3 regions of the Vibrio tarriae genome follow, and region 2 is predicted to be linked to each of the others. Evidence: predicted binding sites of a transcription regulator. Region 2 holds the regulator's gene; each other region holds the start of a gene.
The links. The regulator MetJ, encoded in region 2, represses methionine synthesis genes. The targets are predictions, from matches to a motif close to TTAGACNTNTANANGTCTAA.
Positions count from the first base shown of each region.

Region 1: metE (5-methyltetrahydropteroyltriglutamate--homocysteine S-methyltransferase) is a predicted target of MetJ. The motif match lies at 5,628-5,647, and genes of this name have one in related genera.
Region 3: metK (methionine adenosyltransferase) is a predicted target of MetJ. The motif match lies at 6,079-6,098, and genes of this name have one in related genera.

Region 1 is NZ_CP022353.1:1,049,336-1,057,646, forward strand. Features, by position in the region: gene CEQ48_RS10505 (EAL domain-containing protein) at 1-324, shown strand, start outside; gene CEQ48_RS10510 (M16 family metallopeptidase) at 458-3,226, opposite strand; gene CEQ48_RS10515 (HI_1241 family integral membrane domain) at 3,452-4,138, shown strand; gene CEQ48_RS10520 (DUF4250 domain-containing protein) at 4,256-4,456, shown strand; gene metR (HTH-type transcriptional regulator MetR) at 4,463-5,380, opposite strand; gene metE (5-methyltetrahydropteroyltriglutamate--homocysteine S-methyltransferase) at 5,709-7,994, shown strand; gene CEQ48_RS10535 (GspS/AspS pilotin family protein) at 8,142-8,311, opposite strand, start outside.
Region 2 is NZ_CP022353.1:33,683-41,993, forward strand. Features, by position in the region: gene CEQ48_RS05620 (bifunctional aspartate kinase/homoserine dehydrogenase II) at 1-1,667, opposite strand, end outside; gene CEQ48_RS05625 (O-succinylhomoserine (thiol)-lyase) at 1,680-2,846, opposite strand; gene metJ (met regulon transcriptional regulator MetJ) at 3,114-3,431, shown strand; gene CEQ48_RS05635 (malic enzyme-like NAD(P)-binding protein) at 3,543-4,820, opposite strand; gene rpmE (50S ribosomal protein L31) at 5,128-5,346, opposite strand; gene priA (primosomal protein N') at 5,601-7,805, shown strand; gene cytR (DNA-binding transcriptional regulator CytR) at 8,108-8,311, shown strand, end outside.
Region 3 is NZ_CP022353.1:2,349,350-2,357,660, forward strand. Features, by position in the region: gene epd (erythrose-4-phosphate dehydrogenase) at 1-626, opposite strand, end outside; gene CEQ48_RS16435 (ligand-gated channel protein) at 784-2,742, opposite strand; gene CEQ48_RS16440 (LysR family transcriptional regulator) at 2,887-3,783, shown strand; gene tkt (transketolase) at 3,850-5,847, opposite strand; gene metK (methionine adenosyltransferase) at 6,177-7,334, shown strand; gene CEQ48_RS16455 (SprT family zinc-dependent metalloprotease) at 7,457-7,945, shown strand; gene xds (extracellular deoxyribonuclease Dns) at 8,073-8,311, shown strand, end outside.

The DNA of each region.
Region 1 (8,311 bases), 1.0 Mb from region 2:
TATTTCAATGCAGTGCAGTCGGATGTTTTGCCTGTGGTCACGGCGGGAGAATGTGTCGGGTTGGTGGATAGGTCAGCGCTGAATTTGCACCTTACGCCAACCATGGGCACAGAACTGGAGACCGCGCGTGAAGCTACCCTCTGGCGTAAACCTGTCAATCAAATCATGCGCGTGCCATTAGTTAAACTGGCTCATGATACGGATCTCAAGCTATTAGCTTCGTTGCTCAAAACCAATCCACCGCCACCTTGGGTGTTGGTCGAAGGTAAAAAATACAAGGGTATGATTACTGCACCGCGTTTGCTCACTTATTTAGCAAATTGAGATGGCCTGTAACGCCAATTCAATACCGGTTCCAATAAACGCAGCTCATCTCAAAGCCCGCCAAGCGGGCTTTGAGATATTGAACATGATTTAGCATTGCACGGCTAAGTTGCTGGATGAGTACAGTCAGGGCTTAGCCTTTACTCTTTGCCTTGGGCGTCATGATCAGCTCTTGTGATATGGCTCCTTGGCCAAATAACGTTTGAGCACGTTGGTTGACGTCATTGAGAGTGATGGATTGCGTCATCTCCTCAACTTTGTACGTCGCTTCAATGCCATAGTGATGAATCGCATAGCGCAACATGAAGTAAGCTTGCTGAGCTGGTGATTTGTCGAGCGGTTTCATATCAATCAAGAACTTCTGTTTGACAACTTCCAACTCTTGCTGCGTCACGCCTTGAGCAAGCTCACTCGCGACTTCGCGAATTACTTTGGCCACTTGCGATTCATTTTTCGGATCGACTAAGGCTGACAGTACCCAATCATTGAGAATGTCTCCATCGACCACGTATGGGATCACTTGTGGCGTGTAGTCTAAACCTTGATGCTCGCGAACTTCAGCCAGTAAACGCTGAGTCGCAATGCGCTGCAAAATATCATCAATAAAGACGGCTTTTGCCGTACGCGGCTGGGTTTCAGACATCAGGCGCAAGGAATATTGGGTAGAGTTTTCATTGTTTAGCGCCAGCTCTAGGCGTGGCACAACTGGTTTGATCAACTGGCTGATTCTGGGGGAAATCGTTCCCTTGATTAAAGGCAAGCTTGCCACGTACTGACGCAGCATTGGGGTAATTTGAGAGCGCTCAATATCGCCGACGATGACCAGCGTATTATTGCGCCCTTCACTGAAGAGACGTTGATGAACCTGCTCAATTTGCTGTGCCGTGACTTGAGCAATCTGCTCTGGGGTGCGAATTCTATATTGGCTTGTTTCGATAAAACTCTGGTTGGTCACCTCACGGAAGAAAGCGCCGATAGGAGAATCAAAGTACGCCGTACGATTTTGAGTAAATTCAGTTTTTACTGCATTTAACTGCTCAGGATTCACCTTCACTTGTGTCACCAACAGATGAAGTGCTTCAAGCAATTCTGGCAACTCCTGCGCTTTACTATTGGCCTCAAAGCCATGACTGGTCGACGCAATATAGCTAAAGAAACCAATATCTTTCTGACGTAGGTAGCGATCAAACTGAGATCCGCTCAAGGTGCTTAGGCCACTTCGCATCTGTACCGCAGGAGCAATTTCGGCGGCAGGGAGCAGGTCTGCTGGTAACGCGGATTGGCCACCCGAACTGGCGTATTGTACAAAGACGCGCTCTTTGGCTTCTGGATTACGCAGATAATAGACATCAATACCGTTACCAAGTTGCCAATAGGTCACTTGCGGCTCTTCATTGATATCGAGTTGTTTAACTACTTCACCAGCCGCAGCTTGTAGTTTAAACGGGCTATCAACTTCTAGGTTGATGGGTTTACTGCCTTGCTGAGCGATCTTTTTACGCAATTGAGGTAGGGTATTCTTCAACATTTGTGCATCTTCAGTTGCAGCAACGCCGAGGACCAGTAAAGGCTTCTGGCTGAATTGCTGCTCGATGTGACGGCTGATCTTCTCTGGCGTCGCAGAGGCTAGAAACTCGGTCAAACTGGCTTGATAATCAAGCGTGGCTTGAATCGGCTCATCAAACACAATTGAGTAGACTTTTTGATTGGCATGCTCCACTGGCGTCATGGATTCACGATCTTCTTGCAAAAAGGTTAATTGCTCGCGATAACCACGCAAAATAATATCCAGCTCATTTTGCGTCACGCCATAATCACGCACTGAAGCGAGCGTTTCCAACAGTAACTCTTGCACTTTTTCTCTTTGCTCGGCGGCAAATCCGACGCTGATGAGGGTATAACGCTGGCCTTCGATATCATAACGTGTCGCGTAAATGCCGGTTGTGGCTTGCGCTGCATCACTGAATGCTGCCCCTAAGCGCGCTTGCAGTAGCTGCTCGCTGACATCATCACGCCAAAACTCTTGTTGGCTGGCATAGTCTTTAATGGTGGTTGAGCCTTGTGGAAACATTAAAGTCAGGCTAGGGGATTCACCCGCTATTACTGAAGCGACTAGATCTTGGTTGTTCAGCGCTTGGTGGTAAATCGAGGCGGGCTTGTTGGTATTGCCTTTCTGCCACTTGGAGAAATACTTCTCAACCCACTGTTGGCCTTGTTCAAGGGTAAAGTTACCTGTGATCACGAGTTCCGCTAATTGAGGTTGATACCACTCTTGATAGAAGGCTTTCAAACTATCTGGGGTAGCGGTTTGCACTAATTCGCGTGAGCCGAGCGGATCGCGATCCGCGTAGGATGTGCCTTGGACCAGATGTAGATAAAACTGCTGCTCTATGCCCATGTTTTCTGTGCGTGAGGCGCGAAACTCACCCAAGATCACGCCTTTCTCTTTTTCGACTTCATCTGCGTCAAATGCTAAACCGTCAGCAATATCGGCAAACCACAATAATGCTTTATCCATATTTTGCGCATTCGGCAGGTCAAGTTGATAAACCGTACGGTCGTAGCCAGTTAAAGCGTTAAAGTCGGCACCAAACTGGGCACCACTTTGCTCAAACATACGAATCACGTCGTTATGCTGATAATGGCGTGTACCATTAAAGGCCATATGTTCGACGAAGTGAGCGTAACCCGCTTGCTGCGCGGTTTCTTGCATTGAACCTGCGTGAATGTACAAACGAATAGAGACTTCTTGTTCACTGTCTGGGTAGAGATGATAAGTGAGACCATTGGGAAGTGTTTGAGTTACCCAGCGTTGGTCGGGTTGGAGTGCGCGGTTGGTTTGTTGTAAGGCACAACCGGCAAGCAGGACGCATAAAATGCCAACTAAATATTTACTTTTCATATAAGCCTCTGATTATAGTAAGAATTGAACTATAACGCATTGTGATGTTTTGTCGCCCTACTTTTGTTTCGCTTGCTGCACTTTTCACCGTTTTGCGATCTAGTCTGAGTTGCCCACATCACCGTTGTTCTATCCAAGAAGAGAAATCAACGTATAGTCGCTTGGGGTTCTCGATTAAGGTTTGCTATTATCGGCGGCCTCGACAGCTCTTTGATTTGGCAAACTATGCTTTATTCTCTGATTTCCGTATTCGCACCTATGTTATTGGGCGCGCAAATCATTTTGACTCTGGTGTTGGTCAAGGGTGAAATTTGTCCTGGACAACGAGGCCGTATCCACAAAGTATTACCTGCAATTGCGGTGCTCTGGTTGGCGGTGGCGTCGATCAAAATTGAAGCGTTTCTGGTGGTGTTTGCGCTGTTTTACTTCTATTCGCAAGTGCAGACTAAAAAGACGCGTGAGGAAGGTCCGCTGTGGGTGATGTATTTAGCCAATGGTTTAGCTCTGGCTTACGTCGGGATTTTGATCCGCGAAGCGCCGGCATGGCCAGCATCGATGACGATATTTGCGGCGATTTTTCTGCTTGGCGCGATGTTCGGACATTTGCTACTGACACTGGCGCGCTCTCGGCTACAAGCCTTCCACCGCATTTTGCCTGTGGTGGGTATTGTGTCTGCAATGCTGACGGCGTTATGCCTCTTGCCTTATGTTTCTGATTTGAGTGACGAGCAACTGCAAACACTGTTGATGCCGATTGCGATGAGCTTTGGCTTACTGGTTGCGGGTATTGTGGTCTGGTGCTGGCATCTGATCTCCGGTAAAACGGTGAACAAATGGTTATTGGTTGTGGCAGGGCTTTTAGTGCTGGCATCCGCTACAGGTTTGCACGGCCTTTACCAGATCCCACTGTAATATTGCTAAGGTGCGATCCGTCGTGCAGAACACTTTTCGTTCCCCAAATAGCGACTATGCTTGATGAAGTTGGGGAGCGGAAACGCTGAGTGAAAACATTCAATCAGGAGTGATGTGATGGATCTGAGCAACGTACGAAACATCGATAGCGTGATTTTGCTGGGCATCGTCAATGAAAAACTGCGTTTGGAATGTGACAGTCTGGATGAGTTGATCAGCACTTATGAAATGGATATTGAACATCTGGTCGGTAAGTTAGACGTATTGGGTTATCAATACGATCCTCTTACCAACCAGTTCAAAGCTTATGCTCGGTAGTGATGCCTAAAGTGAAGCCATCTTGATCCCGTCAAGGTGGCTTTTGCATTGTTGGCGTGCGGTAGCGAAAAAGGCTTGTAAGTAGCGTTTGTCTTTTTCGCTGTGGCGAGTAGCGGCAAACAAGCGACGCCATAGCCCTTTACCTAACGGTTTACTGGTGATGAGCCCTTGGCGTGAAAACTCGCTGATCGCCCAATTGGGCAGTGCCGCGACACCTAATCCTGCTGAGACCATCTGTACCAGCATCAAGGTATTGTCAGCTTGCTTCCAGCGTGCAGGCTCAACGCCTGCGGGTTGCAAAAAGTGTTTCACCACATCCAATCTCTGTTTTTGCACCGGATAGGTGAGCATGGTTTGATCAATCAAGTATTGGGGCTCAATACTGGCTTTGTCAGCCAACGGATGGTTGGTGGCGGTGATAAGGCGCATTTCAAAATCAAACAGCGGCTCATAATGCACTTCCGAGCGCGGCAAAATATCCGAGGTGATCACCAGATCCAATTCCCCCGCTAACAGCGCGGGTAGAGGTTCAAACCCAAAGCCGGATGAAAAATCCAGCGCCACAGTTGGCCAGCCGACCTGATATTCGCGCAGCGCGGGCATCAACCATTGAAAGCAGGAGTGACACTCAATCGCCATATGCAGACGTCCGTTCACATCTTCTTTTAGGCTCGCCAACTCATTCTCGGCACGTGCCATCTTGGGCAAAACATCGTCAGCCAAACGCAGCAGAATTTCGCCTTCGGCGGTAAAGCGTACTGGACGTGTTTTACGCAAAAAAAGCTGCCCGCCAATCCGTGCTTCCAAGTCTTTAATCTGATGTGAGAGCGCAGACTGGGTGAGATGCAACGAGGTCGCTGTGGCGGTCAGTGAACCGGTATCGCGTAGCGAGATCAGCGTTTTCAAATGTTTCAGCTCTATCATGAACTCTCCTCACTTATCCCTAAGCCAACATGAATTTTTAGCTAAGTTACGCCTATTTTATGGAGCTGTAAACATCTAGATGGCCATAGTCCTCCTGCTTGAAGCCTCAACGGTGTTAGCTGCAACTCCAATTCGTTTGGTTATAAAAAGTGAAGGTAAATTGATAATCGCCATTGTCAACATGAAAATTACTAATAAACAAGTTGAATAAATGAACCTTGTCCTCGAAGGCGTACAACGCGATAGTTTAGCCATCCAGACATCTTCGGATGCGCTGAGTCGGCTTAGAACTTCTACGACCAATTAAGAACAGACAAAGGATTTTCACATGACAACGACACACATTCTTGGTTATCCCCGCATTGGCGAAAAACGCGAACTTAAATTTGCTCTTGAAAAATACTGGCGTGGTGAGATTGACCAAGCGGCTTTGAAACAGGTCGGTAGCCAAATTCGTCAACACAACTGGGCACTGCAAAAAGAAGCCGGATTGGATTTCGTCACCGCGGGTGATTTTGCTTGGTACGACCATGTACTCACCACCACACTGTTACTGGGGCATGTGCCTAAGCGCCATAACCACGGTTTTCCCGATTTAGATACGCTGTTTCGCGTCGGTCGTGGTCAGTCACAAAATGCTTGTGGTTGCGGAACGGGCAGCGCGGCATCGGATATGACCAAGTGGTTCAACACCAACTATCACTACATCGTGCCGGAGTTCAGCTCTCACGACACTTTCAGTGTGAGCTGGCCACAACTGTTTGAAGAGGTGAATGAAGCACTGCAAGCGGGTCACGATGTAAAACCTGTGCTGCTTGGTCCCGTGAGCTACCTCTATTTAGGCAAAGAAGTGGAAGAGGGTTTTGATCGTTTAACGTTGTTGCCGCGTCTATTGACCGCTTACCAAGCGATTCTGAGCAAGCTGGCGAAGCAGGGTGTGCAGTGGGTGCAAATCGATGAGCCTATTTTGGCGTTAGAACTGGAACCACGTTGGCAAGAAGCATTTAAGTTGGCTTATCAGGTGATCCGCGGTGACGTCAAACTGCTGCTGACCACTTACTTTGATTCAGTGTTAGACACGCTTGATAAGATTGTGGAATTGCCTGTCGATGGCCTACATGTGGATATTTCGGCCGCTCCAGCGCAGCTCGAAACCATTGTTAACCGCTTGCCATCTGATTGGGTACTTTCAGCAGGTGTGATTAATGGCCGTAACGTTTGGCGTGCGGATTTGAGTTCCATTCTGGCTCGTTTGCAGCCTGTGAAAACCCTGTTGGGCGAGCGTTTATGGGTCGCGAGTTCCTGTTCACTGCTGCACAGCCCTGTCAATCTGGATTTAGAAGGCGATTTGAGTGCAGAAACCCGTAGTTGGTTTGCGTTTGCCAAGCAGAAAGTTACGGAAGTGTCCTTGCTCGGCCGTGCTTTGGATGGTGATGCCGCGGCGATTCTGGCTTGTGATACCTATAGCCAGCCAATTGTGGCACGCAAATCTTCTCACACGGTGAATAAGGCTTCTGTGCAAGCGCGCATCAACAATATTACGGAGGCATTGGCAGAGCGGAGTGCGCCTTATATTGAGCGTGCTCATCACCAAGCAGAAGTGCTGGGGCTGCCTTTCTTACCGACCACGACCATTGGCTCTTTCCCACAAACCGGAGAGATCCGTACTGAGCGTAGTGCCTATCGTCAAGGCAAATTGAGCGAGCAAGAGTATGTGCAAGCACTGAAAGGCCATATTGCCGATGCGGTGAAACGCCAAGAAGCGTTAGGGCTAGATGTGCTGGTACACGGTGAAGCCGAACGTAACGACATGGTGGAATACTTTGCTGAAAACCTCGCGGGTTTCCAAACCACGCAGTTTGGTTGGGTGCAGAGTTACGGTTCACGCTGCGTAAAACCTGCGATTGTGGTGGCGGATATCGAACGTGAAAAACCGATCACGGTAGAGTGGTCAACTTACGCGCAATCTCTAACCTCTAAGCAGATGAAAGGGATGTTGACGGGCCCTGTGACCATTCTGTGCTGGACCTTCCCACGTGAAGACATCAGCCGCCAAGAGATTGCTCAGCAATTGGCGTTGGCACTGCGTGATGAAGTGGCGGATTTGCAAAATGCGGGTATCAATATCATTCAGATCGATGAGCCCGCAATTCGTGAAGGTCTACCACTGAAAAAACGCGATCATCAAACGTATTTAGATTGGGCAGTGCAAGCGTTTAAGATTTCCGCTGGTAGCGCGCGTCCGGAAACGCAAATTCACACACACATGTGTTACAGCGAATTCAACGAGATCATCGAATCGGTTGCGGCACTGGATGCCGACGTGATCACCATTGAAACATCGCGCTCCAACATGGAGCTGCTCAAAGCGTTTGAAGAGTTTAATTACCCGAACGAAATTGGCCCAGGCGTGTACGACATTCACTCACCGAACATTCCTGCACAAACATGGATTGAAGATCTGCTTCGCAAAGCAGCAGAAAAAATTCCAGCACAGCGTTTGTGGGTCAATCCAGATTGCGGTCTAAAAACCCGCAACTGGCCAGAAGTGGAAGCAGCACTGACCAACATGGTGAACGCAGCGAAAGCACTGCGCGCGGAATGGCAAGCCTAATATTCGCTTCCTACTTGAAGTTTACCTACAACGCCAAGTGGTTTGGGTAAACGGTTCGAAACCACAAAGGCCTCTTATGAGGCCTTTGTTCTTTTGTTTGTGTTGTTCGAGAGTCAATCTTAAATATCTTGGTGACTTCCAACGTGCTTAACCTTGCTTGCAGCTCTCTTTAGTGACCAACTGATCCACCATCAATTGACCACGCGTGTTGCGCATTTGGATGCGGTAGCTGATCCCAACATCCAGATTCGAACGGATGTCTTTGTTAGCACAGAAGCTTGTTACCGCGCTTTGTAGCACTTGCTCGGTTGGTTTAG
Region 2 (8,311 bases):
TCGGCAATCTCAAGATACTGCTCGGCTAACTCTTCGCTGGCGGTGACATCAATGACGATAGCTTCATCATAACCTTCTAATGCACCGAGCTTTTTCAACCAGATTTGATCTTGATTGGGGAGCGATTCATCTTGGAAATGCGTTGGAACATGCGTCGGGTCGATGCCTTGTTCATTAAACCAATAGGTTTGGCTATCGACCACCGCAACCAACTCAAAATTCATGCCGTGGCGTTGCTCCAATTTCTCTTTTTGTTCAGCAAACAGTTTGAGCCAGCTGGAGCCAATATTGCCTTTACCGCACAGCGCAATCGCCACGCGTTTTTGAGCTTGAAAGAGCTGTTTATGAATCGCGTTAACCAATGAATGAATCGGTGTTTGGCGCAGCACTGCGACCAAACTGAGGCTTGATTCCGATGCGCTGATAAATTCGACTGGCAAGGTATTCAGCTGCTGGTAGAAACCATAACAGTGGTTCGGGTTTTTGGTGACGCCCGCACCAACAGCGGCAATCAGGTCATAGCCTTCTTTGAGTTTGATTTCCGCTTCGAAAGCGGCATCTTGCAACGCTGCAAACGCGCCGGGGGCAATTTCTGCCGTGTAAGCTAAACGTAAACGGTATTGATCGGGCTGGGCTTCATAAGTCAGCGGTTGCAGCTGCACGCGCAGCAAGTGCTGTAACACATCTTCTTGCAAGCGTTGGAAATCATGGTGATGAGCAAAGCTCAGCTCAATCAGCAGCACATCATCGAGCGAAGTAATGATTTTCGCGCCGCGCCCGGATGCGAGTACGCGCTCAATACGGGTAGAACCCGATTCCGGTTGGTGGCTGCAACGCAAGTGAAGTTCCATAGTGCTCTGTGCCACAGGTTGTAATGTGCGGCTGTGTAGCACTGGCGCTGCCAAGCGAGCCAGTTCATTGGCTTCATCGAGCCTCAGCAGTGGCAGCAAACACGCATCGCTGACAATGCGCGGATCGGCGCTGTACACGCCTGCCACATCACTCCAAATGGTCACGCGTGACACTTCAGCCAGTGCACCAATCACGGTTGCGGAATAATCGGAACCATTACGACCGAGCAGGACAGTATCGCCCTGTTCGTTTTGCGCCATAAAACCGGTGATCACCACACGGCGCTGGGTATGTTGGGTCAATATGGCTTTCAGTAGCGGATAAGAGCGAGCGCGATCCACTTCTGGCTGTGTGCCTGCTTCGGCACGTAAAAATGCCCGTGCATCTTGCGCGACGGCTGGTAAGTCTTGCTCATTCAACAATGCGGCGAGCAGGCGGGCTGACCACAGCTCACCATGCCCCAAAACCCAAGCGTATTGCGCCTTGCTAAGAGGAGCGGTGAGTTCGCCTAACACGCTGATCTCTTGTTGTAGTTGATGGAGCAGTGGTTCAGCTGCATCCGCGGTCAGTAGTTTGGTGATCAAATCGGACTGATATTGGCGCAGTGCGTGCAGAGTTTCATGGGCGGCTCGGCCATCATTGTTGAGGGCTTCGACAACACTGATCAAGCGGTTAGTGGTTTTGCCAGCCGCAGAAACCACCACCAAATCATCACTCTTGGAATAACTTTTTAGAATTTTCGCGACACGCAGATAACACTCTGGGTCGGCAAGGCTACTACCACCAAATTTGTGCAGTTGACGGGGATGAGTCATTCACAGATCTCCTTAATTCGCGGCAAGAGTTTGTAAAAAGGCTTGGTCAAGATCGGCAATCAGATCGGAAGCATCTTCAAGACCGACGGAAAGACGCAGCAACTGCTGGGAAATTCCCGCTTCGGCTAACGCTTCTTCGCCCATCGCACGGTGAGTCATAGACGCTGGATGGCAGATAAGGCTTTCTACCCCCCCGAGCGATTCAGCCAGTGAAAACAGCGCCAACTTGCCCACAAACAATTTCAGCTGTTCAAAACTACCTGCAAACTCGAAACTGAGCATAGCGCCAAAGCCAGATTGCTGCTTTTTGGCAATCTCATGGCCTGGATGCTCGGGCAGGCTTGGATGATAAATTTTGCCAACCAAGGGCTGGGTTTGTAGATACGCCAAGATCTGCTGCGCACTCTCTTCATGCACGCGCATCCGCGCGCCTAAGGTACGAATGCCACGCAAGGTCATGTAGCTATCAAATGGGGTGCCGGTTGAGCCTAAACAGTTGCCCCACCAAGCCAGCTCTTCTGCATGTTGCTTGTTTTTACAGATCAACACGCCGCCAATCACATCTGAATGACCGTTAATGTATTTGGTGGTGGAGTGCAGCACAAAATCCGCGCCTAAGGTGAGCGGTTTTTGGAATACCGGAGTCAAAAAGGTGTTATCGACCGCCACCAACGTGCCTTGCGCTTTGGCTAACTGACAAAGATGAGCGATGTCCACCACACGCACTAAAGGATTGGAAGGGGTTTCAATCAGCAGCAGCTTGGGTTTGCGGGCTAAAGCTTGGGTGAGTGCGGCTGCGTTGGATTGATCGACAAACTGCACTTTGAAATCGCCTTTTTTAGCGCGGGTGTTGAGCAAGCGATAAGTACCGCCATAGCAGTCGTGCGGCGCGACAATCAGGTCATCAGGGCCTAACAAGGCGGTGACCCATAAGTTGATCGCAGAGGTTCCGCAGTTGGTCACTATGGCGCCTTCTCCACATTCAAGCTCATATAAGGTTTGTTCTAACAGGCCTCGGTTTGGGTTACCTGAGCGGGTGTAATCGTATTTAGGCACTTCGCCAAATGCGGGAAACCCATAGTTGGTCGAAAGATAAATGGGAGGTACAACCGCATGGTATTGAGTATCCGATTCAATCCCGGTACGAACCGCAATGGTGGCTGGCTTGCGTGTGGTCATGGAGTTTCCTTGCTGGCTATTCTGTCCTAGAGGGCTTCATCATATACCTTTCCTGCTTTAAGCTGCAGTGTCGGTTGTCGCATCGCAACTTTCCCTAACTGGGGGATGAGGTTTATCCGTTGCCCATAAATTACTCGACACTTTACTGATGTTAAATGAAGACGTCAACACTTCTAGACGTCTATATGTCTTTGCTTATGGCAGTAAATCCCGCTAAAATTAGAGCCTTTGAAATTTCGATTCGAACCACAATAACGAAGGTGCGCAATGGCAGACTGGAATGGCGAATACATCAGCCCCTATGCAGAGCATGGGAAAAAGAGCGAGTTGGTAAAAAAAATCACGGTATCCATTCCGCTGAAAGTTCTCAAAGTGCTAACGGATGAGAGAACACGCCGTCAAGTCAATAATTTACGTCATGCTACCAATAGTGAGTTACTGTGCGAAGCCTTCTTGCATGCTTATACCGGTCAGCCGCTGCCGACGGACGAAGACCTACGTAAAGATCGCCCTGATGATATTCCTGCCGAAGCCAAACGTTTGATGACCGAAATGGGGATTGAGTTCGAATCTTACGATGAGTAACGATTGGCGTGAGTGATACGGGTTCATTGAACAAATCCGGCTTATAAAAAAGCCCCTCATATAACTGAGGGGCTTTTTGTATCGACTTTTTTATTCATATAAACAAGCAGATTAAGCCTGCATGTAGTTTTCTGGCATTGAGATACGAGCAACGCCTGATTCTACTGCTGCTTCCGCGACTGCGCGTGCTACGCGTGGTAATAGGCGTGGGTCCATCGGTTTCGGAATGATGTAATCAATACCGAAACTGAGCTTATCCACTCCAGCAGCTGCCAGCACTTCTGCTGGTACAGGCTCTTTCGCCAGTTGGCGAATCGCCTCTACTGCAGCCAGTTTCATCTGATCATTGATTTCGCTGGCGCGTACATCGAGTGCTCCACGGAAAATGAACGGGAAACAGAGCACGTTGTTAACTTGGTTTGGATAGTCGCTGCGACCAGTCCCCATGATCATGTCGTTACGGACTTGATGAGCAATTTCTGGTTTGATTTCAGGATCTGGGTTGGAGCAAGCAAATACCACGGGCTTATCGGCCATCAGTTTCAGGGCATCCGCTGGCAGCAGGTTAGGACCTGAAACGCCCAAGAATAGATCCGCTCCCGCAATCACATCTTCCAGCGTACGCTTGTCGGTATTGTTCGCAAACAGAGCTTTGTATTCATTGAGGTCATCACGGCGCGTGTGGATCACACCTTTGCGATCCAGCATGTAGATCTTCTCACGCATTGCACCGCATTTGATCAGTAGCTCCATACACGCCACCGCTGCGGCACCCGCCCCAAGGCAGACGATAATACAGTCTTTCAGTTGTTTACCTTGCAGCTCAAGAGCGTTAAGCATACCAGCCGCGGTGACAATCGCGGTACCATGTTGGTCATCGTGGAATACAGGGACATCACAACGCTCAATCAGGCGGCGCTCAATTTCAAAGCAGTCTGGGGCTTTGATATCTTCTAAGTTGATGCCGCCGAAAGTATCAGCAATGTTAGCGACAGTATCGATAAATTCGTCGATCGTGCGGTGTTTTACTTCAATATCAATCGAATCCAATCCAGCGAAGCGTTTAAACAGCAGTGCCTTACCTTCCATGACAGGCTTAGAGGCCATCGGGCCTAAATTTCCCAATCCTAAAATTGCGGTGCCGTTAGAGATCACGGCCACCGTGTTGCCTTTCGCGGTGTACTTATACACATTGTCAACGTTTTGCGCGATTTCACGCACTGGCTCAGCTACACCTGGGCTATAAGCCAGAGCCAGATCGGCAGCAGAATCGGCTGGCTTAGTCAGTGCAATACCAATTTTGCCCGCGGTTGGGTAAGCATGGTAATCCAGAGCACGTTGGCGAAATTGTTCTTCAGGCGTTGGGTTGAGGCGATTGTCATCGGACATAGGGCTGTTCTCTTATTGTTATTTATGGGGGAGGTCGCAAATTTTAAAGTAACTATTGCAAACTGCCTAGGTTAGACACTGAGCAAAGCGTACAAAAAAAGCGAAGATCTTGCTGATAAGACCAGTGAAAATGTGAATTGCGGAGAAGAAATAGCCAGATCGTGCCAATTCAAAAGGTTTTATATGCAGATAAGTGAGTGATCAATTCATCCTCGCTGAAAGCGAGATGAGATAACGATGGTGGCGCTTAGGCTATGAAAAAAGGACGCCGGAGCGTCCTTTTTCAAAATCTAGCGTAAAGCAGAAATTACTTCTTCGCAGACAGTGCGCCGAAACGCTTGTTGAAGCGCTCAACACGACCACCGGTGTCAACGATACGTTGCTTACCAGAGTAGAATGGGTGGCACTTGTCACATACGTCTAGGTGCATTGTGTCTTTACCTAGAGTAGAGTTGAAAACGAAAGAGTTGCCGCAAGAACAAGTTGCGTTTACTGCTTTGTATTCTGGGTGGATACCAGCTTTCATGGGATAACCTCAATTTAGGCCGTGTCGCCATCCGAATCGATTGTCGTCGGACACCACACGTAGTGTTAAAAATAACGAGTTTGCATATCCAGAGAGGTCAACCCTCTAGGATGCCGTAAGGCGCGATATATTAATGAATCTTGAGTTTCGGATCAACCAATCGCGCCGATTATTTCACCAAAAGCGCGGGTCGAATTTCTGCCAAGCTTCCAGTAGACTGTGATCCGTTTGATTTTTCCCTGTTTTGGACCCTGATGCGACCCACCATTGCCCGAGTTTGCCTGCCTGTACCTCTGGATAAGTCTTTCGACTATTTGATCCCAGCTCATCTATTTCCAGTGCTGGGCGGTCGTGTGCAAGTGCCTTTTGGGCGGCAAACCTTGGTCGGCATCGTCCAGTCGCTGACGCATCAATCCGATTTTCCTATCGAGCAACTGAAATCGGTGCAAGCGGTATTGGATGACGCGCCAGTCTGGCCGGATAAACTTCAGTCTCTGCTGCACTGGTGTAGCCAGTTTTATCATTATCCGCTCGGTGAAACGTACGCGAATGCCTTACCCAGCGCGCTGCGTAAAGGCAAAGCCGCAGAGTTGACTAGCCATAAGGAGTGGCGTTTAACCACGCTTGGCCAAGAGCAGCTGATGCAAGGGGTGAAGCGGAGCGCAGTCAAGCAAGCGCAAGTGCTTCACCTGTTGCAGCATGGCGCTTTATCCCACCAAGCCTTACTTGATGAAGAGGTAAGCAGCGCAACACTGAAAACCCTAGTGGAGAAAGGCTGGATTGAGTGTGAAGAACGTAAACCGGTGGCGCGACCTTGGCCGCAAGAGCTGGAAGCCAAAGTCGATAAACCTAAGCTTAATCAAGAGCAGGCGATCGCGATTGCGGCAGTGAATAGCCAGCAAGGTTTCGGCTGCTTTTTATTAGAAGGGGTAACGGGTTCAGGCAAAACAGAGGTGTATCTTAACCTCATCACACCGGTATTGGCGCGTGGTGAACAAGCCTTGGTGTTGGTGCCGGAAATTGGTTTAACCCCACAAACCATCAACCGGTTTCGCCAACGTTTTAATGTCCCCGTCGAAGTCATGCACTCGGCGCTCAACGATACTGAACGCCTCAACGCTTGGCTGGCGGCGCGCGATAAAGTGGCGGGCATTGTGATTGGTACGCGCTCGGCGCTGCTCACGCCCTTTGCCAAATTGGGCATTATTATTGTTGATGAAGAACATGATAGTTCTTATAAGCAGCAAGATAGCCTGCGTTATCATGCCCGCGATGTGGCTGTGATGCGCGCGCATTTGGAGAATATTCCGATCGTGCTTGGCTCGGCGACGCCAGCCTTGGAAACGTTGCATAATGCGCTCAGTGGTAAATACCATCACTTGCAACTGACGCAGCGCGCCGGTAATGCACTACCCACACGTAACCACGCGTTGGATGTGAAAGGGCTCTATCTAGAAAGTGGCCTATCTGCTCCTTTGATTGCAGAAATGCGCCGCCATTTGTCGGCGGGCAATCAGGTGATGCTGTTTTTAAACCGCCGCGGTTTTTCTCCGGCCTTGATGTGCCATGAATGCGGCTGGATTGCGGAGTGCCAGCGTTGCGATGCCTATTACACCTACCATCAACACAGCAATGAAATGCGCTGCCACCATTGTGGTTCACAGCGTCCTGTTCTCCATCAATGCAAAGGGTGTGGCTCGACTCAACTGGTTACTGTCGGCGTTGGTACGGAACAGCTTGAAGCGCAATTACACACTCTATTCCCTGAGTATCGTTCAGTGCGGATTGATCGAGATAGCACGCGGCGTAAAGGCAGTTTGGAATCGGCGTTAACCGCGATTCGTAAAGGCGAATATCAGATTTTGATTGGTACGCAAATGCTCGCCAAAGGACATCACTTCCCCGATGTTACCTTGGTCGCGTTGTTGGATGTCGATGGCTCATTGTACAGCAGTGATTTTCGCGCTTCTGAGCGCTTGGCTCAGCTCTTTATTCAAGTCGCAGGGCGGGCAGGGCGTGCCAGCAAGCCGGGCGAAGTGGTGTTACAAACGCATCATCCCGAACACAGTTTGCTACAAGCCTTGCTGCATAAGGATTACCACCATTTTGCCTTAACGGCGTTGGAAGAGCGCAAGCTGGCGCAACTGCCCCCTTATTCTTTCTTGAGCTTATTTCGAGCTGAAGCCAATCACACCGCTCAAGTGGAAGATTTTTTGCGTCAAGTGCGCGAAACCTTGCGCTGCAATCCTTGGTTTGATAGCGAATGTATGGTGCTCGGGCCAACGCCTGCGCCACTCGCGAAAAGAGCGGGAAAATTCCGTTGGCAACTTTTACTACAAACGCCTAATCGCACCCTGATGCAGAAGATTTTGCAAAGCGCACGTCCTGCACTGCAACAGTTACCGTTGGCAAGCAAGGTGCGTTGGTCGATCGATATTGATCCGCAAGATCTGAGCTAATTCGCATCGCGGTTAATAAAGTCTGTGTGTTAATTTTGTCAGCAAATTAATGCTTATTATCGTGATGTAAATCACAGTGACTATGCAAGATTTGTTAATCTCGCCGTAACTTTCTGTTCTGAATCCCTTAGACTATCGGTAAAACCCACTCAGTGAATCGTTTTCGTTAATCCAAAAGCCATGGTATAGACATGATTTCAAGTATTAACAAGGTTTACTGATTGCAGGTTAAGTCTTACAAGATCAGTCATCATAAGTGTGATGCTCAACATCACTTGATAAAGAAAAGAGGGTAAAAATACATGGCGACAATGAAGGATGTTGCCCAGCTTGCTGGAGTTTCAACCGCGACCGTGTCTCGTGCGTTGATGAATCCAGAGAAAGTCTCGTCGTCCACTCGTAAACGAGTGGAAGAGGCCGTGCTGGAAGCGGGTTACTCACCAAATTCTTTAGCGCGCAATTTGCGGCGTAATGAATCGAAAACCATCGTTGCTATCGTGCCAGAT
Region 3 (8,311 bases), 700 kb from region 2:
CTGGCCGCTCGTGTGCGTCGTAAGTCATTATGATACGCATCAATCACTTGTTGATCGTTCATCGAGGAATGGATGGTGGTGATGGTGCCAGAATCAATGCCGAATGCGTCATCCAATACCTTGATGATGGGTACAATGCAGTTAGTGGTGCAGGATCCATTAGAAACGATTTTATGCTCAGCGGTTAGGGTTTCATGATTCACACCATAAATGATAGTGTTGTCGAGATCGCTAGCACCAGGATGGGAAAATAAAACTAACTTCGCGCCCGCATCAATATGTTGCTGACCATCCTCTTGGCAACCATACACACCTGTACAGTCGAGGACTAAATCCACGCCTAAATCACGCCAAGGTAAGAGAGGAATTTCAGAAAGATGCAGAATGCGAATTGAGTCATACTCACCATTTTGATGGTGAACGTAGATATGCTGCTGATCATGGCTGATTTTTTTGCCAAAGCGACCATGGCTAGTATCGTATTGCAGGAGGTGCGCCATCGCATCCGGTTTGGCAAGCTCGTTCACCGCAACCACTTGGATGCGATCACTTTTGCCACTTTCATACACGGCACGTAATACGTTACGCCCAATGCGCCCAAAACCGTTAATTGCTACCCTCAGCATCTTGTACCGCCTATCGCTCTCAGATTGGTTGGCAATAGTAACCGATACTCTACGCTTTGGCACGGCGATCCTGTGCAATAAATGATTCCACCGCCGATCGCAAAACAAGCAGAGGATTGGCGCTGCTGCCAATCCTCTGAACCTCTACCTCTAATAATTAGAAGGCGATGTCTAAGCCCAACCAGTAGCGGCGGCCATCTTCCACATAACCATATTCGGCATAGTTCACTTCCTGATCAAACAGGTTGTACACCGCAGCTTTAAGCGTTGCACTATCGGTGAGTGCGTAAGTCACGCCAGTATCGATAAAGGTGTAGCTTGGCGCGATGAAATCATTATTCGACGCCCCGCCTTCCGGCTGCATCTCCTTGCCACGATAGTTGAGGTTAGCCCAACTATTGAGGCGATCTGTGGTTTGCCAGCTCAAGTTGGCATTAAACAGATGCTTAGGTAACTGCAATAACGGACGGCCAGCAAATTCTCCCGTTTTCTGCTCCGAATGGGTGTACGTGTAGCTAGACGATAACTCAACGCTTTCGGTGATCGGCAGACTTAACGTCGCCTCTGCGCCATAGGTTTCTGCTTCATCAATATTCACACGATAAGTAGGATCGGCGCCCCATTGGTTTGGACCATCAGTACAGATATTGGCAGGGCAAGCGACGCGAGTGATTTTATCTTGGAAATCATTATGGAAAGCGGTCAACGATGCCGCCAGACCTGAGCCTGCACTGTACACCAAGCTCAACTCTTTATTAACCGATGTTTCAGGCTTGAGATTAGGGTTGCCGTAGATATTACCGCCGCCACTGACTTGTCCCCAATCCGGCGTTACTTCACGTAACTGTGGTGCACGGAAGCCAGTAGAAACGCCGCCTTTTACTGTCCATGCCGGATCGAGATTCCATACGCCATACACACGTGGGCTGAAGTGGCTGCCGTAGTTTTTATCATGATCCAGACGGCCACCAAAGGTCAGGCGGAATTGCTCTGCGAGCGCCCATTCATCTTCAATGAATCCCGCCCATTGAGTGTTTGAGATATGCGTGCGAGATGAAATTTTGTTGGAGGTTTTATCCTCTAAACTTTCGTGTTTACCTTCCACACCAAAGCTCAACATGTGCTCACCAATAGGAGCCACTAACGTGGATTTGAACACAGTGTTGTCAATGCTCATCTCACGAGATTTATTGGTGTTCTCTTCATATTGCAGATAAGTATCAGACTGCCCAACATCCTGCCAATCCCCTTGGTGAGAGACGGCAACATGGTTGCGACGGTACTGGTTATCGGTATTGCTGCATGTACCTCGGCATCCGCTGGATTGCGCCGACTTGCCCACGTTATTTTCGCGATCTTGGGCTGATACACCGGCTTCCAGTTGCAGTTGATGATCTGGATTGAGCTGGTAGTTGAGCTTTGAGGTTAAGCTGCGCAGTGATTTATCGCCGTAACCATGCTCAATTTCGTCTTCATCGCGTTGCGTGGTTTGCCCGTAGACTTGCAGCGATAGAGCATCACTTAAAGGTCCCGTTACGAAGAAATTAGCGCTTTGTTCATCGCCTGAGGCGCGATTTTCTTGCACCACGGTCGATAGCTGCACATTGCCTGACCACTGCTGCTGATCTTTACGAGTGATGATGTTGATCACACCGCCAATCGCATCCGAGCCGTACAACGTAGACATCGGGCCGCGGATAACTTCAATGCGCTCAATTGCTTGCAGAGGCGGCAACCAACCTTGTTCGATGCCGGGGCCATCGCTATTGGGACGAGTCTGACGCGAGGTTTGACGTTTACCATCCACCAAAATCAAAGTGTAGCTTGAACCCATACCACGAATGCTGATATCGGTCTTATCTCCGCCACCCGTCACGGTTACGCCCGGAACACCTTTTAGTGCATCGGTCACATCACGGTAATAGCGAGACTCCAGATCCTCTCTGGAAATTACGCTGATACTGGCTGGCGCATTTTGAATGGCTTGCGCGTATCCCGCCGCAGTGACCACCATGGTTTCATCGGCTTTCGTCGCTTCTTGAGCAAAAGCGCTAGCCGAAAACATTAAGCCTAGTGTCACAGATAAACTGACGGGGGATGGATTGTGTCTGGACATTTACCTCTCCTTTAAATGATAATTATTCTTAATTTCAAGGGCGGATTATTCATATATTCTGTACTGGAGATAGATCGACACATGGAATAGTTCGGTCCAAATATGGAACGTCTGTGGTAATTATTCTTTAAGGGTCAAATACCTATGCAAGATCTCAGCGCCGTAAAAGCTTTCCATGCGCTTTGCCAACATAAGAGCCTGACTGCCGCTGCCAAAGCGCTTGAACAGCCTAAATCCACCCTGAGTCGCCGTTTAGCGCAACTCGAAGAGGACTTGGGACAAAGCTTGTTGATGCGTCAAGGCAACCGCTTAACGCTCACCAAAGCAGGAGAAGTGTTTGCGGTTTACTCGGAGCAGCTACTTGAACTGGCCAATAAAAGTCAGGAAGCGTTGCAAGAATTGAACAATCAAGTCACTGGCGAACTCACGCTGGTGGTACACCCGAATTTGATCCGCGGCTGGCTCAGCCAAGTGTTGGATGAGTTTATGCAGCAGCATTCGACATTGAAGATCCGTCTACTCAGCCAGTTTCAACACAGTGATGAGGTGTTTGAGCCCGATTTGATCATTTGGATTGAACACGCCGCCCCCATGGGTTATCGCAAAGAACGCTTAGGCTATTGGCGCTATGCCGCTTACGCCTCTCCCAAATATTTGGCTCATCGAGATAAACCGACCCATCCTCGTGAGCTGATTCATCACCCATGGATTGATTTTATTGCTTGTCGGCGCGCGGAGCTTGAACTGCACCATCCAGAGTTCGGCAGTTATTCACTGCCAGCACTAGAGAGTCGTTTACAAAGCGATAATCTTGCCATGCAAGCCGATGCGATTGCCAAAGGTCGCGGTATTGGTTTACTCCCGACTTGGTTTGCCAATGGGTTTGAACGTGCCCACCCCGGTAGTGTGATTTCTTGCGTCGATGGTTGGCAATCACAGCCAACAGAAATCAACTGCTTCTATCCGCTTGGCCGTCACCCACTTCGGCTGCGCCTATTTATTGATGCGCTTCGCCAAGCAAGGCCTGATGAGTGGCAATAAAAAATCCCGCCGCAGCGGGATTTTTTATCGTCTATTTTTCTTTGCTTCACAAAGAATGGCTTTCAATTACGCCAGCAGTTCTTTGGCTTGTTTCACTACGTTTTCAGTCGTGAAACCAAACAGCTTGAACAGCTCACCCGCTGGTGCGGATTCGCCGAAGCTGGTCATACCGATGATGCGACCACCAAAGCCGACGTACTTGTACCAGAAGTCGGCAATGCCCGCTTCAATCGCGATACGCTTAGTCACAGCGGCTGGCAGAACGGCTTCACGGTAGGCTGCATCTTGCTTATCAAATGCGTCGGTCGATGGCATAGAGACCACGCGAACCGCTTTGCCTTCGGCGCTCAGTTGCTCGTAAGCGGCAACCGCGAGTTCAACTTCAGAGCCAGTCGCAATCAGAATCAGTTCAGGTTGGCCTGCGCAATCTTTCAGGATGTAACCGCCTTTGGCGATGTTCGCGACTTGCTCAGCACTGCGTGGTTGCTGCGCGAGGTTTTGACGCGAGAAAATCAGCGCAGATGGCGCATCTTTACGCTCAATCGCCAGTTTCCACGCCATCGCTGACTCTACTTGGTCACACGGACGCCATGTGCTCATGTTTGGTGTCATACGCAGAGAAGCGATTTGCTCAACCGGTTGGTGAGTTGGGCCATCTTCACCCAGACCAATCGAGTCGTGCGTGTACACTTGGATGTTTTGCACTTTCATCAGTGCTGCCATACGCATCGCATTACGCGCGTATTCCATAAACATCAGGAAGGTTGCACCGTAAGGGACAAAACCGCCGTGCAGCGCGATACCGTTGATGATGGCGGTCATACCAAACTCACGCACACCGTAGTGGATGTAGTTGCCTGACGCATCTTCTGCTGTAAGAGACTTTGAGCCAGACCACATGGTGAGGTTAGAAGGCGCCAAGTCAGCTGAGCCGCCCATAAATTCTGGTAGCAGTTTGCCGAACGCTTCCAACGCGTTTTGTGATGCTTTACGCGATGCGATGTTGGCAGGGTTGGCTTGCAGATTGGCGATAATCTCGCTGGTGGCTGCTTCCCAATTCGCTGGCAGCTCGCCCGCTACGCGGCGCTTGTATTCAGCAGCTTCGGCTGGGTAAGCTTTCGCGTAAGCCGCGAATTTCTCATCCCAAGCCGCTTCTTTACTTGCACCTGCTTGTTTTGCATCCCACGCTGCATAGATGTCAGCTGGGATTTCAAATGGAGCGTGTTCCCAACCCAAGAATTCACGTGCAGCTTTGACTTCATCGTTGCCCAGAGGCGCACCGTGACAGTCGTGTGAACCCGCTTTGTTTGGTGAGCCGAAACCGATGATGGTTTTGGTACAAATCAGGGTTGGGCGAGAGGTTTCTGCTTTCGCCGCTTCAATCGCAGCGTTAATTGCATCTGCATCGTGGCCATCAACCGCAGGGATCACATGCCAGCCGTAGGCTTCAAAACGTTTTGGTGTGTCGTCTGAGAACCAGCCTTCCACGTGACCGTCGATAGAGATGCCGTTGTCATCCCAGAATGCAATCAGTTTGCCAAGGCCAAGTGTGCCCGCCAGTGAACAGGCTTCGTGCGAGATACCTTCCATCAAACAGCCGTCACCCATGAATACATAAGTGAAGTGATCAACGATGTCGTGACCCGGTTTGTTGAACTGCGCCGCCAGAGCTTTCTCAGCAATCGCCATACCTACGGCATTGGTGATGCCTTGGCCTAGTGGGCCCGTGGTGGTTTCGATGCCCGGTGCGTAACCGTACTCTGGGTGACCCGGTGTTTTTGAGTGCAGTTGACGGAAGTTTTTCAAATCGTCAATCGACAGCTGGTAACCGCTCAGGTGCAGCAGCGAGTAAATCAGCATAGAGCCGTGGCCGTTAGACAGTACGAAACGGTCGCGGTCAGCCCAATTTGGGTTTTGTGGGTTGTGGTTTAAGTGTGAACGCCACAGCACTTCGGCGATATCCGCCATGCCCATTGGGGCTCCCGGGTGGCCAGAGTTAGCTTTTTGAACGCCGTCCATGCTCAGGGCGCGGATAGCATTGGCAAGTTGTTTGCGAGAAGACATGTCGACTCCTAAATGGGAAGTAAGCGAAATGAACAGATGCGGAAAATCAGTGGCGGCTATTGTCGCAAAGCCCCCCTGCTGCTGCAAACGATTTACTGGTGCTTTGCTCCGATTTTGTCACACTTTTTAGCACATTCTCGCTTTGTAGTGGCAAAGCTGACTTTTTTAAGCAAACGTTTGGTTATGGGCTAAACAGAAAAAGAGCTTGTAATTTGAGCGCCCGACACTAGAATAGCCGTCTAGATGTAGAAACGCCTACAAAATGTACGAAATTGATCGGTAGCGCCACTTAATGCCGTTACCGAATAACCACAAATATTGGAGCTATCATGGCGATTAAGCACCTGTTTACTTCAGAATCAGTATCAGAAGGCCATCCAGATAAAATTGCAGACCAGATCTCTGATGCAGTGTTGGACGCGATTCTTGAGCAAGATCCTAAAGCTCGCGTTGCTTGCGAAACTTACGTAAAAACTGGCATGGTGATGGTGGGTGGTGAAATCACTACTTCCGCTTGGGTTGATATCGAAGAGTTAACTCGTCAAACCGTTCGTGAAATTGGTTACGTGCACTCAGACATGGGCTTTGATGCCAACTCTTGTGCGGTACTGAACACCATCGGTAAGCAATCGCCAGACATCAACCAAGGTGTTGATAAAGTCGATCCTAAAGAGCAAGGCGCGGGCGACCAAGGCATCATGTTTGGTTATGCAACTAACGAAACTGAAGTGCTGATGCCAGCACCAATCACCTACGCACATCGTCTGATGCAGCGCCAAGCAGAAGTTCGTAAAAACGGCACGCTGCCATGGTTGCGTCCAGATGCAAAATCTCAGGTGACCTTCCAGTACGACCAAGGCAAGATCGTGGGTATTGATGCCGTGGTTCTGTCTACTCAGCACTGTGACTCTATTTCAACGCCAGATCTGCGTGAAGCGGTGATGGAAGAGATCATCAAGCCAGTTCTGCCAGCAGAATGGTTGAGCAAAGAGACCAAATACTTCATCAACCCAACCGGCCGTTTCGTTATCGGTGGTCCAATGGGTGACTGTGGTCTGACCGGTCGTAAGATCATTGTTGATACCTACGGAGGCGCAGCGCGTCACGGTGGTGGTGCATTCTCAGGTAAGGATCCATCCAAGGTTGACCGTTCAGCGGCTTACGCAGCACGTTATGTTGCGAAAAACATCGTTGCGGCGGGCATGGCCGATCGTTGTGAAATCCAACTCTCTTACGCCATCGGTGTCGCGGATCCAACGTCGATCATGGTGGAAACTTTCGGCACTGAGAAAGTATCACAAGAGATCATCATCGAAGCCGTTCGTCAGTTCTTCGACCTGCGTCCATACGGTCTGCAAGAGATGCTGAACCTGCTGCAACCTATCTACAAGAAAACTGCTGCTTACGGTCACTTCGGCCGCGAAGAGTTCCCTTGGGAAGCCACCGACAAAGCCGCGCTACTGCGTGACTTCGCTGGTCTAAAATAAGCATTGATTTCAAGTCATCGCTGACAAACGGCGAAGATTGCAATACAGTTCAAGGCCCTTTCTCATGAAAGGGCCTTTTTTATGAGTTCGATGATAGGGTTTTTAGAGGTAGAAATTCGCTAATGGTTCGTTTTGATCTGCACTGCCAAGCTGAGCAGAAAATCAAACAGTGTATCGCTACCGCCAGCGAGGCTTTGCAACGCCCCTTTAAACTGCCCAAACTCAATTACCGTTTACGTGGACGCGCTGCCGGCAAGGCCTATTTGCAGCTGTGGGAAATCCGCCTTAATCCCGTGCTGTTTGCCGAAAACGTCGATGACTTCCTCCAGCAAGTGATCCCACACGAAATCGCGCATCTGATTACGTATCAGCTTTATGGCCGAGTACGCCCACACGGCGTCGAATGGCAACAAGTGATGAGCCAAGTCTTTAATCTTGAGCCGAAAACCACTCACACGTTTTCTGTCGCTTCAGTACAGGGCAAAACCTTCCATTACCGCTGTGCGTGCCGTGAATATCCGCTCACCATTCGTCGCCACAATAAAGTGCTGCGTGGTGAAGCCACCTATCGCTGTCAAAGCTGCCAACAAAACTTGATCTACCAAGCCTAACCTTTGATTGGCTGAGGGCACTTCTGTAGGCTTTGCCTTGCTCTCGCCAAAAACTAACAAAAGCATCAACGACAAAGGCAATTTATGAGTGTTAAACTGATAAAAAACCTACTTATCTACGTCTTTTATGATGATTTTTCGTTTCGTTACCACGCTTGCTGCTAGCTTACCTCTGCTCACCTTTGCCGCCCCCATGTCTTTTAGTCATGCCAAAAATGAAGCGGTGAAGATTTATCGTGATCATCCGGTCTCTTTTTACTGCGGCTGCGAGATTCGCTGGCAAGGCAAAAAAGGCATCCCGGATCTGGAGAGTTGCGGCTATCAAGTGCGTAAAAATGAGAATCGCGCTTCGCGGATTGAATGGGA